2 linked regions of the Sediminicoccus rosea genome follow. The protein of the gene in region 1 interacts with the protein of each later gene in a pairwise test. Links are inferred from orthologs where the notes say so. Each region holds a gene or a part of one and is shown on either strand. Other genes may lie near its edges.

The links. The genes of interacting proteins can lie anywhere in the genome.
Region 2: the proteins of R9Z33_RS14055 (region 1) and R9Z33_RS02430 interact in binary tests that used the Escherichia coli proteins (3 or more experiments, as listed by UniProt). The link is inferred for Sediminicoccus rosea from one-to-one orthologs.

What each region holds. Positions count from the first base shown.
Region 1 is NZ_CP137852.1:2,899,118-2,904,249, reverse strand. What follows is about bases 1,397-4,334. They hold R9Z33_RS14055 (HesB/IscA family protein), read right to left. Parts: upstream 3,081-4,334; coding sequence 2,712-3,080; downstream 1,397-2,711. Other genes in these bases: R9Z33_RS14040 (aminotransferase class V-fold PLP-dependent enzyme), read right to left, coding at 3,909-4,334; sufU (Fe-S cluster assembly sulfur transfer protein SufU), read right to left, coding at 3,442-3,909; R9Z33_RS14050 (SUF system Fe-S cluster assembly protein), read right to left, coding at 3,093-3,449; R9Z33_RS14060 (sulfite exporter TauE/SafE family protein), read left to right, coding at 1,869-2,690; R9Z33_RS14065 (SDR family NAD(P)-dependent oxidoreductase), read right to left, coding at 1,397-1,722. In the rest of the region: R9Z33_RS14070 (acyl-CoA dehydrogenase family protein), read right to left, coding at 1-812; more of R9Z33_RS14065, read right to left, coding at 814-1,396; more of R9Z33_RS14040, read right to left, coding at 4,335-5,132. UniProt on the Escherichia coli protein: Is able to transfer iron-sulfur clusters to apo-ferredoxin. Multiple cycles of [2Fe2S] cluster formation and transfer are observed, suggesting that IscA acts catalytically.
Region 2 is NZ_CP137852.1:501,465-505,226, forward strand. What follows is about bases 769-3,762. They hold R9Z33_RS02430 (ferredoxin family 2Fe-2S iron-sulfur cluster binding protein), read left to right. Parts: upstream 769-2,099; coding sequence 2,100-2,426; downstream 2,427-3,762. Other genes in these bases: R9Z33_RS02420 (cytochrome b), read right to left, coding at 769-797; R9Z33_RS02425 (cysteine desulfurase family protein), read left to right, coding at 912-2,090; R9Z33_RS02435 (TenA family protein), read left to right, coding at 2,416-3,141; mnmA (tRNA 2-thiouridine(34) synthase MnmA), read left to right, coding at 3,138-3,762. Outside these bases: dut (dUTP diphosphatase), read left to right, coding at 1-192; more of R9Z33_RS02420, read right to left, coding at 279-768. UniProt on the Escherichia coli protein: Ferredoxin are iron-sulfur proteins that transfer electrons in a wide variety of metabolic reactions. Although the function of this ferredoxin is unknown it is probable that it has a role as a cellular electron transfer protein.

The sequences.
Region 1 (5,132 bases):
ATGAGCTTGCGGCCGAACTGCGTGCGCTGCATGGCGTGATCGCGCGCCGCGCTGAAGCAATATTCGCCCAGTGCCAACGCCCGCGTCGTGTTGCCCACGCGCTCCACGTTGAAGCCGCCGATCTGCTTCTTGAAGCCGCCGGGGCCGAGCAGCACCATCTCGGGCGGGATGTAGACATTGTCGAAGTAGAGGGCGCACCACTCCTCGTCATTCATGTAGAGGCTGGGCTGGCCAAGGCGGAAGCCCTCCATGCCGCGCTCCACCAGCACCGAGCCGATGCCGCCCACGCCCGGCCCGAAGCGGCAATAGATGACGAAGACATTGGCCTCGGCCGAATTGGTGGTGAAGACCTTCTGGCCGTTCAGCCGGAAGCCCTCGCCGTCCGGCGTGCAGAAGGTCTTGAGGTCGGTCAGCGCCGAGCCCGCATCGGGCTCGGTCATGCCCACCGCCGCCACCGCCTCGCCGGCCAGAAGCGGCTTGAAGAAGCGTTCCTTCTGATAGGGCGAGGCATACTCGGCGAAGGTGCGGAAGGCGCCGAAATTGCCGGCCTGCAGCACATCGGCGCTGCGCGGGCAGACCTGGGCGATCTGCTCCATGGCCAGCACGGCATCGAACACCGTGCCGCCCGCACCGCCATCCTCCTCCGGCAGCATGATGCCGAAGAGGCCCTGATCGGCCATCAGCTTCGCGACATCCCAGGGAAAGCCCACGGTATGCGCGCGTTCCACCGCGCCCTTCGCCAGGTGGCGCTCGGCGAAGCCGCGCACCACCTGCTGGAAGGCTGCCTGTTCCTCGTTCAGCTGGAAATTCACGTCAGACGGGATCCCAGCTGAAGACGTCGCCCGAGCGCTCCATCGGCACGAAGCTGGAGCGGAAGGCCGGCAGCGCGATCTCGGCGATCTTCTCCGGCGTCCAGCCGCTCTCGCTGTGCACCGAGCGGATCGGCCGGTTCTGGCTGAACAGGAACAGCTCATGCATGCGCGGCGCGAAGATCTGGCCGGTCACTTCCTTCGCGGCGTCGGAGGCGAGGAAGACCGCGAGCGGCGCGTTCTTCTCCGGGCCCATCTTCATGATGCGCTCGACGCGCGCCTTCTGCTCCGGCGTCTCGGCCGGGATGGAACTGGTCATGCGCGACCAGGCGAACGGCGCCAGGCAGTTCGAGCGCACATTGTAGCGCTTCATATCCAGCGCGATGGACTTGGACAGCGCCACGATGCCGAGCTTGGCGGCGGAGTAGTTCGCCTGGCCAAAATTGCCGATGAGGCCCGAGGTGCTGGTGATGTGCACCAGGCTGCCGCTTTCCTGCTTGCGGAAATGCTCGGCCGCCGCGCGGCTGACGAAGAAGCTGCCGTTCAGGTGGACATTGATGACCGAGAGCCACTCCTCCGGCGTCATCCGGTGGAAGATCTGGTCGCGCAGGATGCCGGCATTGTTCACCACGATGTCTACGCGGCCGAAGGCATCAATGGCGGTCTGGACGATCTTCTTCGCGTTCTCCCATTCGGAGACGCTGTCGGTGTTGATGACCGCCTGGCCGCCCTTCTGCTCGATGATGGCCTTGGTCTGCTCCGCCGGCGTGGCCGAGAAGCCTTCGCCACCCAGCGACGCGCCGATGTCGTTGATGACGACCTTGGCGCCCGCCTCGGCCATGGCGATGGCGATCTCGCGGCCGATGCCGCCCCCCGAACCGGTGACGATGGCGACCTTGTCCTTGAGCATCATGGCGCTTTCCCTCCGTGCGATTGATTCGGCGCGAAGGCTAGAACGCCATGCGCCGGGCGGGAAGGTGGGCTACCGCGCCGATGCTTCGCACCGGATGACGCAAGCGTTAGACACGCCAGCAAGAACGAGACTGCCGGGGTTTTTCAATGAACGAGGTTGTGTGGCTGGCCGCGCTTGCGGCGGCAATGGCGGCGACAGGCCTTGTCTCCGGCACGCTGGCGGGGCTGTTGGGCGTGGGGGGCGGCATCGTCATCGTGCCGCTGCTGTTCAACGTCTTTCCGCTCTTCGGGATCCCGGAGGCGATGCAGATGAAACTCGCCGTCGGCACCTCGCTCGCCACCATCATCCCCACCTCCATCGTCTCAGCCCGCAAGCATCGCGCGACGGGCGCGATGGATGAGGCGCTGCTGCGCTCTATCTGGCTGCCGATGATGCTGGGCGTGGCGCTGGGCACGGCGCTTGCGGTCCACGTGCGCGGCGAGGGGCTGACGGCCGTCTTCGGCATGGTGGCGCTGCTGGTGGCGCTGAACATGGGTTTCACCGGCGTGGATTTCCGCGTGGCGGACAAGCTGCCCGAGGGCCCGCCGCGCGCCGCACTCGGCATGGGCATGGGCTCCGTGAGCGCCATGATGGGCATTGGCGGTGGGACGCTGGGCGTGCCCATCCTCTCCATGTTCGGCTACCCGATCCGCGCCGCTGTCGCGACGTCCAGCGTGTTTGGCCTGATCATCTCGGTGCCCGCCACCATCGGCTTCATCTGGGGCGGTTGGAACGACCCGGGCGTGCCGCCCTACTCGCTCGGCTATGTGAGCCTGGTGGGCTTCGCGCTGATCGTCCCCACCTCGATCATCGCCACCCCCTGGGGCGTGAAGCTCGCGCACACCATCCCGCCGATCTGGCTGAAGCGCGCCTTCGCGATCTTCCTGGCGGCAACGAGCCTGCGGATGTTCTACAGCCTCTTCACCTGAGGCGGGTAGCCGCCACGTCGTTCAGACGTGGAAGCTCTCGCCGCAGCCGCAGCGGCCCTTCTCATTCGGATTCACGAAGACGAAGCCCGCGCTCATCGCCTTCACCTCGTAGTCCATCATGGTGCCGATGAGGTAGAGGCTGGCCTTGCGGTCCACCAGGATGGAGAGGCCCTTGTCCGTTACGCGCTCATCGCCCGGGCCCGCCTCGTCCACGAAGCTCAGGTCGTAGGCCATGCCGGAGCAGCCCTTGGTCTTCACCCCGATGCGCAGCAGCTTGCCCGCCTCCGCCTTCTCGTAGAGCTTGCGCAGGCGCTCGGCCGCGCTGTCGGAGAGCGTCATCAGGGGCGGCAATTCGCGCTTGACGCGCGGGGGGGCGGTGGTGGTGCTCATCGCGTGTCTCCCTCAGAACATGTTGAGCGCAAGGCGAGCATCCTCGCTCATGCGCGACTGGTCCCATGGCGGATCCCACACGACCTCGACCTCGCAATCGGTGACGCCGGGGATCTGGCGGATGGCTTCCTCGGTCATGCTGGGCAATTCCTGCGCCGAGGGGCAGGAGGGGGTGGTGAGGGTCATCTCCACCTTCACCTTGCCGTCATCGCCGAGCTCGATCGCGTAGATCAGGCCGAGTTCGTAGATGTCCACCGGGATCTCGGGGTCGAAGACGGTCTTGATGGCGGTGATCACGCCCTCTTCCGTTACGGCGGGCAGCGACTCGCCCGCTGGGGTCCAGCTGCCATGGGTCGCGTTTTCACTCACTGCTGGTCTCCTTCACGCCCGCAAGGGCGGCGTCGAGGGCGCGCCACGCCAGGGTGGCGCATTTGACGCGGCTCGGAAATTTCTTGACGACGGAGAGGATGGCGAGGCGGTCCAGCTCCGGGCTTGTCGCATCCAACGCCTCGCCCCGCGCCATGCGGGCCACGGCCTGTCCCATCGCCCGTGCCTCGGCCGGCGACTTGCCGCGCACGAGTTCCGTGAGCAGCGCGGCGCTGGCCTGGCTGATCTCGCAGCCACGGCCCTGGAACATCGCCTCAGTGATGACCTGGCCCGCGAGGTTGAGCGAGAGATCCACGCGGTCCCCGCACATCGGGTTGTCGCCGCGGGCCGCGGCTGTCGGGTTCTCCAGCCGGCCGCGATGGATGGGCGTGCGGGCAAGGTCGCGCAGCACCTTGGAATACAGGTCCTGCAATTCCTCGAATCCCGCGGCCCCGGCGGACATCACGCAAAGAACCTCCGCGCGTCGGTCAGCTTCTGCGCGAGGAAATCGATTTCCTCCCGCGTGGTGTAGAGGCCGAAGGAGGCGCGGGTGCTGCCGCCCTCCAGCCCGAAGCGCGCATGCAGAGGCTCGGCGCAATGGCGGCCGGCGCGGACGCAGATGCCCGAGCGGTCCAGGTAGGTCGAGAGGTCATGCGGGTGCACGCCGTCCAGCGCGAAGGCGAAGACGCCGCCGCGGTCCTGCGCGGCGCCCAGCAGCGAAAGCCCCTCAACTTCCGTCAGCACGCGCATCGCATGGTCCACCAAGCCACGCTCATGCGCCTCGATCGCCCCCATGCCGATGGCGTTCACGTAGTCGATCGCCGCATGCAGGCCGACTGCCTCGATGATGGCGGGCGTGCCCGCCTCGAATCGCGCGGGGGCGGCGGCGAAGGTGCTGCGCTCCAGCGTCACCGTCTCGATCATGTCGCCGCCGCCGAAGAAGGGCGGCATCGCATCCAGCAGCGCGCGCTTGCCGTAGAGCACACCGATACCGGTGGGGCCGTAGAGCTTGTGGCCGGTGAAGGCATAGAAATCCACGTCCAGCGCCTGCACATCCACGGCGCGATGCACCGCGGCCTGGCTGCCATCCAGCATGACCCGCGCGCCCGCCTCATGCGCCATGCGAATGATCGTGGCGGCCGGCGTGACCGAGCCCAGCACATTGGACATGTGCGTGATGGAAACGAGGCCCACCGTGCCATCGGCCAGTTTGGCCGAGAGGTCGTCCAGGTCCAGCTCGCCGCTGTCGGTCACGCGGACGAAACGCAGCCCGATGCCGAGCCCCGCATCCCGCAGCATCTGCCAGGGGACGAGGTTCGCATGGTGCTCCATCTCGCTCACCAGCACGCATTGGCCGGGCTTGAGCATGCCGCGGCCGAAGCTGTGGGCGACGAGGTTGAAGGCGCCGGTGGCATTGCCGGTGAAGATGATCTCCTCCGGCTCGGCCGCGTTCAGGAAGCGCTGCACGGCACCGCGCGCGGCTTCGTGCGCTTCAGTCGCCACCTCGCTCAAATGGTAGGCGCCGCGATGGACATTGGCATAGGCCGTCTCCATCGCCCGCGTCATCGCCGCGATCACTTGGCGTGGCTTCTGCGCCGAGGCGCCGCTGTCGAGGAAGACGAGCGGCTTGCCGCGCACCTGCGTGGACAGGATCGGGAAATCCTGCCGGATGCGGGTGACGTCGAA
Region 2 (3,762 bases), 2.4 Mb from region 1 along the record:
GACAGCGACTATCGCGGCGAGGTGGGCGTGATCCTGCTCAACACGGCGGCCGAGCCCTTCGCCATCGCGCGGGGCGAGCGCATCGCCCAGGCGGTCTTCGCGCCGGTGACGCGCGCCGTCTGGGAAGAGGTGGTGGTGCTGCCCGAGACGCAGCGCGGCACGGGCGGCTTCGGTTCGACCGGGCGGGGCTAGAGGAAGACGCGTTGAGGCGGAATCGCCGAAGCGCGGAATTATCCGCCCAGGAGAGGCCTGACCCTGCGGCGTGAACGCAGCGTGGTCTATCGCCTGCGGGGGAGCATCCGCTCCAGCAGCCCGTCGCGCAGGATGTACTGGTGGAAGATCGCCGCCGCGGCATGCAGCAGGGCGAGGATCACCAGCGCGTTGGAGGCGAGCTCATGCGCGCCCTTCAGCGTGCGGGAGAAGGCGCGGTCCGGCGTCATCGGCGAGGGCAGGGGGATGAAGCCGAGGAAGGACATCTCCGACCCGCGCGCCCAGAGCGCCGCGAGGCCGAGCGCCGGCGCCAGCAGCATCGTCACGTAGAGCGCCACATGGGCGAGATGCGCCGCGCGCGCCATCCAGGCGCCCATCGGCACCGGCGCGGGATGCGGGGCGAGGCCGCGCCAGAGGATCCGGATCAGGCTCAGCCCGAACACGGCGAGGCCGAGCGAGCCGTGCAGGTTGGTGCCCGGCCCGCCCCGCCCCTGGGCGAGCTCGCTGGTCACATAGGCGCCCAGGATCAGCAGCGCGATCAGCCAATGCAGGGCGAGCGTCAGGGGGTCGTGGCGGGGGTGGGCCATGGGGTTTTTTTCTCCGGCCCGGAGGGATTGGCACGGCGCGGGCGGCCGCGCCTTGATCGGGCGCAAGCCGCATGGCTTGCCGAAGCGGCCGCGCCGGGCCACCTCTGTGCCATCATGCGCCCGAACCGCCCGATCTACCTCGACCACCACGCCACCACCCCGCTCGACCCGCGGGTGCTGGCCGCCATGCGCCCCTGGTGGGAGGAGAATTTCGCCAACCCCCATTCCGTCGAGCACGCCATGGGCCGCGCGGCGGAGGAGGCGGTGGAGGCGGCCCGCGCCCAGGTGGCGGAGCTGATCGGCGCCGACGCGCGCGAGATCATCTTCACCTCCGGCGCCACCGAGGCGAACAACATCGCCATCAAGGGCGCCGCGCGCTTCGCCGCCGCCGATGGCCGCGCGCCGCGCCGCATCATCACCCTCGCCACCGAGCACAAATGCGTCCTCGAATCCGTGCGCGACCTCGCGGCCGAGGGCTTCGAGCCGGTGATCCTGCCGGTGCGGCCCGATGGCCTGCTCGACCTCGACCTGCTGCGGGCGGCGCTGGAGGTGCCCACGCTGCTCGTCTCGGTCATGGCGGTGAACAACGAGACGGGCGTGGTGCAGGACCTGGCCGCCATCGGCGCCCTGGCGAAGGAGGCGGGTGCCCTCTTCCACACCGACGCCGCCCAGGCGGCCGGCCGCATCCCGCTCGACGTGGAGGAAATCCGGGCCGACCTGCTCTCGCTCTCGGGCCACAAGATGTATGGGCCGAAGGGGGTGGGCGCGCTCCATGTCCGCCGCCGGCCGCGCGTTCGCCTCGCCCCGCTCTTCAGCGGCGGCGGGCAGGAGCGGGGGCTGCGCAGCGGCACGCTGCCGGCGCCGTTGCTGGTCGGCATGGGGGAGGCGGCGCGCATCGCCGCCGCCGAGGGGATGCTGGATTCCGGCCGCATCACCGGCCAGCGCCAGCGCCTGCTGGACGGGTTGATGGCCGCCATCCCGGGCCTGCGGATCAACGGCACGATGGAGAGCCGGGTCGCCGGCAATCTGAACCTGACCTTCCCCGGCGTGGAGGCGCAGGCCCTGCTGGCGGCCCTGCCCGATCTCTGCCTCTCCACCGGCTCGGCCTGTTCCTCGGCCGAAATCGCCCCCTCCTATGTGCTGGGCGCGATGGGAATTCCCGATTCCGAGGCTCGGGCCACCTTGCGGATTGGGCTGGGGCGTTTTACCTCGCCCGCCGAGATGGACCGTGCGGCCGCCCTGATCGGCGCCGCCTGGCAGCGCCTTTCCTCAACCCAGCACGCCGCGGAGTAGTATCGAACCATGCCGAAGATGACCTTCATCGAGCGCGACGGCACGCGCCGCGAAGTCGAGGCGGCGCTCGGCCTGTCCGTGCTGGAGATCGCGCATCGCCATGGCGTGGACATCGAGGGCGCCTGCGAGGGCAGCCTCGCCTGCTCCACCTGCCATGTGATCGTGGACGCCGCCTGGTTCCCCAAGCTGGCGGAGCCGACCGAGGATGAGGAAGACATGCTCGACCTCGCCTTCGACCTGCAGGAGACCTCGCGCCTCGGCTGCCAGCTCATCATGACCGAGGCGCTGGACGGGCTGGTGGTCAAGCTGCCCGCCGGCAGCCGCAATGCCGGCTGACCTGACCACGGCCGATCCGCTGGCCTTCGGCGCCGAAGGCGGCCTGTTCCGCAGGCTGCGTGACGCCTCGGGCGCGGATTGGACGGGCTACACCTGGCATCCCTTCGTGCAGCAGCTTTCCGCCGGAACGCTGCCGCTGCCGGCCTTCCAGCACTACCTGATCCAGGACTACCTCTTCCTGATCCATTTCGCGCGCGCCAAGGCGCTGGCGGTTGTGAAGGGCGAGAGCCTGCAGGCGATGCGCGACAAGGCGGCCGCCGTCCTCGCCATCCTGGACGAGACGCTGCTGCACCTGAAGTATTGCGCGGAATGGGGCCTCTCCGAGACGCAGGTCACGCAGATCCCGGAAACGCTGGAGACGGTGTCCTACACCCGCTGGGTGCTGGATCGCGGCCTCGCGGGGGACATCCTGGACCTTGAGATCGCGCTCGTGCCCTGCACCGTGGGCTATGCCGAGGTGGCGCGGCGCATCATGGCCGATCCGAAGCGGATGGTGGCGGGCAACCCCTACCAGTCCTGGATCGAAAGCTATGCCGGCGAAGGCTACCAGAGCATGGCCGAAGCCGCCGCGCGGCGCATTGACGCGCTGGGCGTGAGCCATGGCGGGGAGGCGCGCTTCGCCTCGCTGCTGCGCGACTTCTCGATGGCGGCGCGGCTGGAACAGGGCTTCTGGCAGCAGGGGCTGGATGCCGCTGGGCTTGCCAAGACCCCATGAAAATCCTCGTCGCCATGTCGGGCGGCGTGGACAGCAGTGTGGTCGCCGCACTGCTGCATGAGCAGGGGCATGAGGTCGTCGGCGCCACCCTTCAGCTCTACGACCACGGTGCCGCCGTGCAGAAGAAGGGCGCCTGCTGCGCCGGGCAGGACATCCATGACGCGCGCAACGTGGCCGAGCATCTCGGCATCCCGCATTACGTGCTGGACCGCGAGCAGCGCTTCCGCGACGCGGTGATCCAGGATTTCGCCGACAGCTACGCGCGCGGCGAGACGCCCATTCCCTGCATCCGCTGCAACCAGACGGTGAAGTTCCACGACCTGACGGAGCTCGCCGCCGATCTCGGCTGCGAGATGCTGGCGACCGGCCATTACGCCCGCCGCCTGGACGGGGCGCAGGGGGCGGAGCTGCACCAGGCGGTGGATCCGGTGCGGGACCAGAGCTACTTCCTCGCCCACACCACCCGCGCGCAGCTGGAACGCACGCTGTTTCCGCTCGGCGGCTTCGCCAGCAAGGCCGAGGTGCGCGCCCACGCGGCGCGGCTGGGCGTGGCGGTGGCCGAGAAGCCGGACAGCCAGGACATCTGCTTCGTGCCCACCGGCAGCTACGCCGATGTGGTCC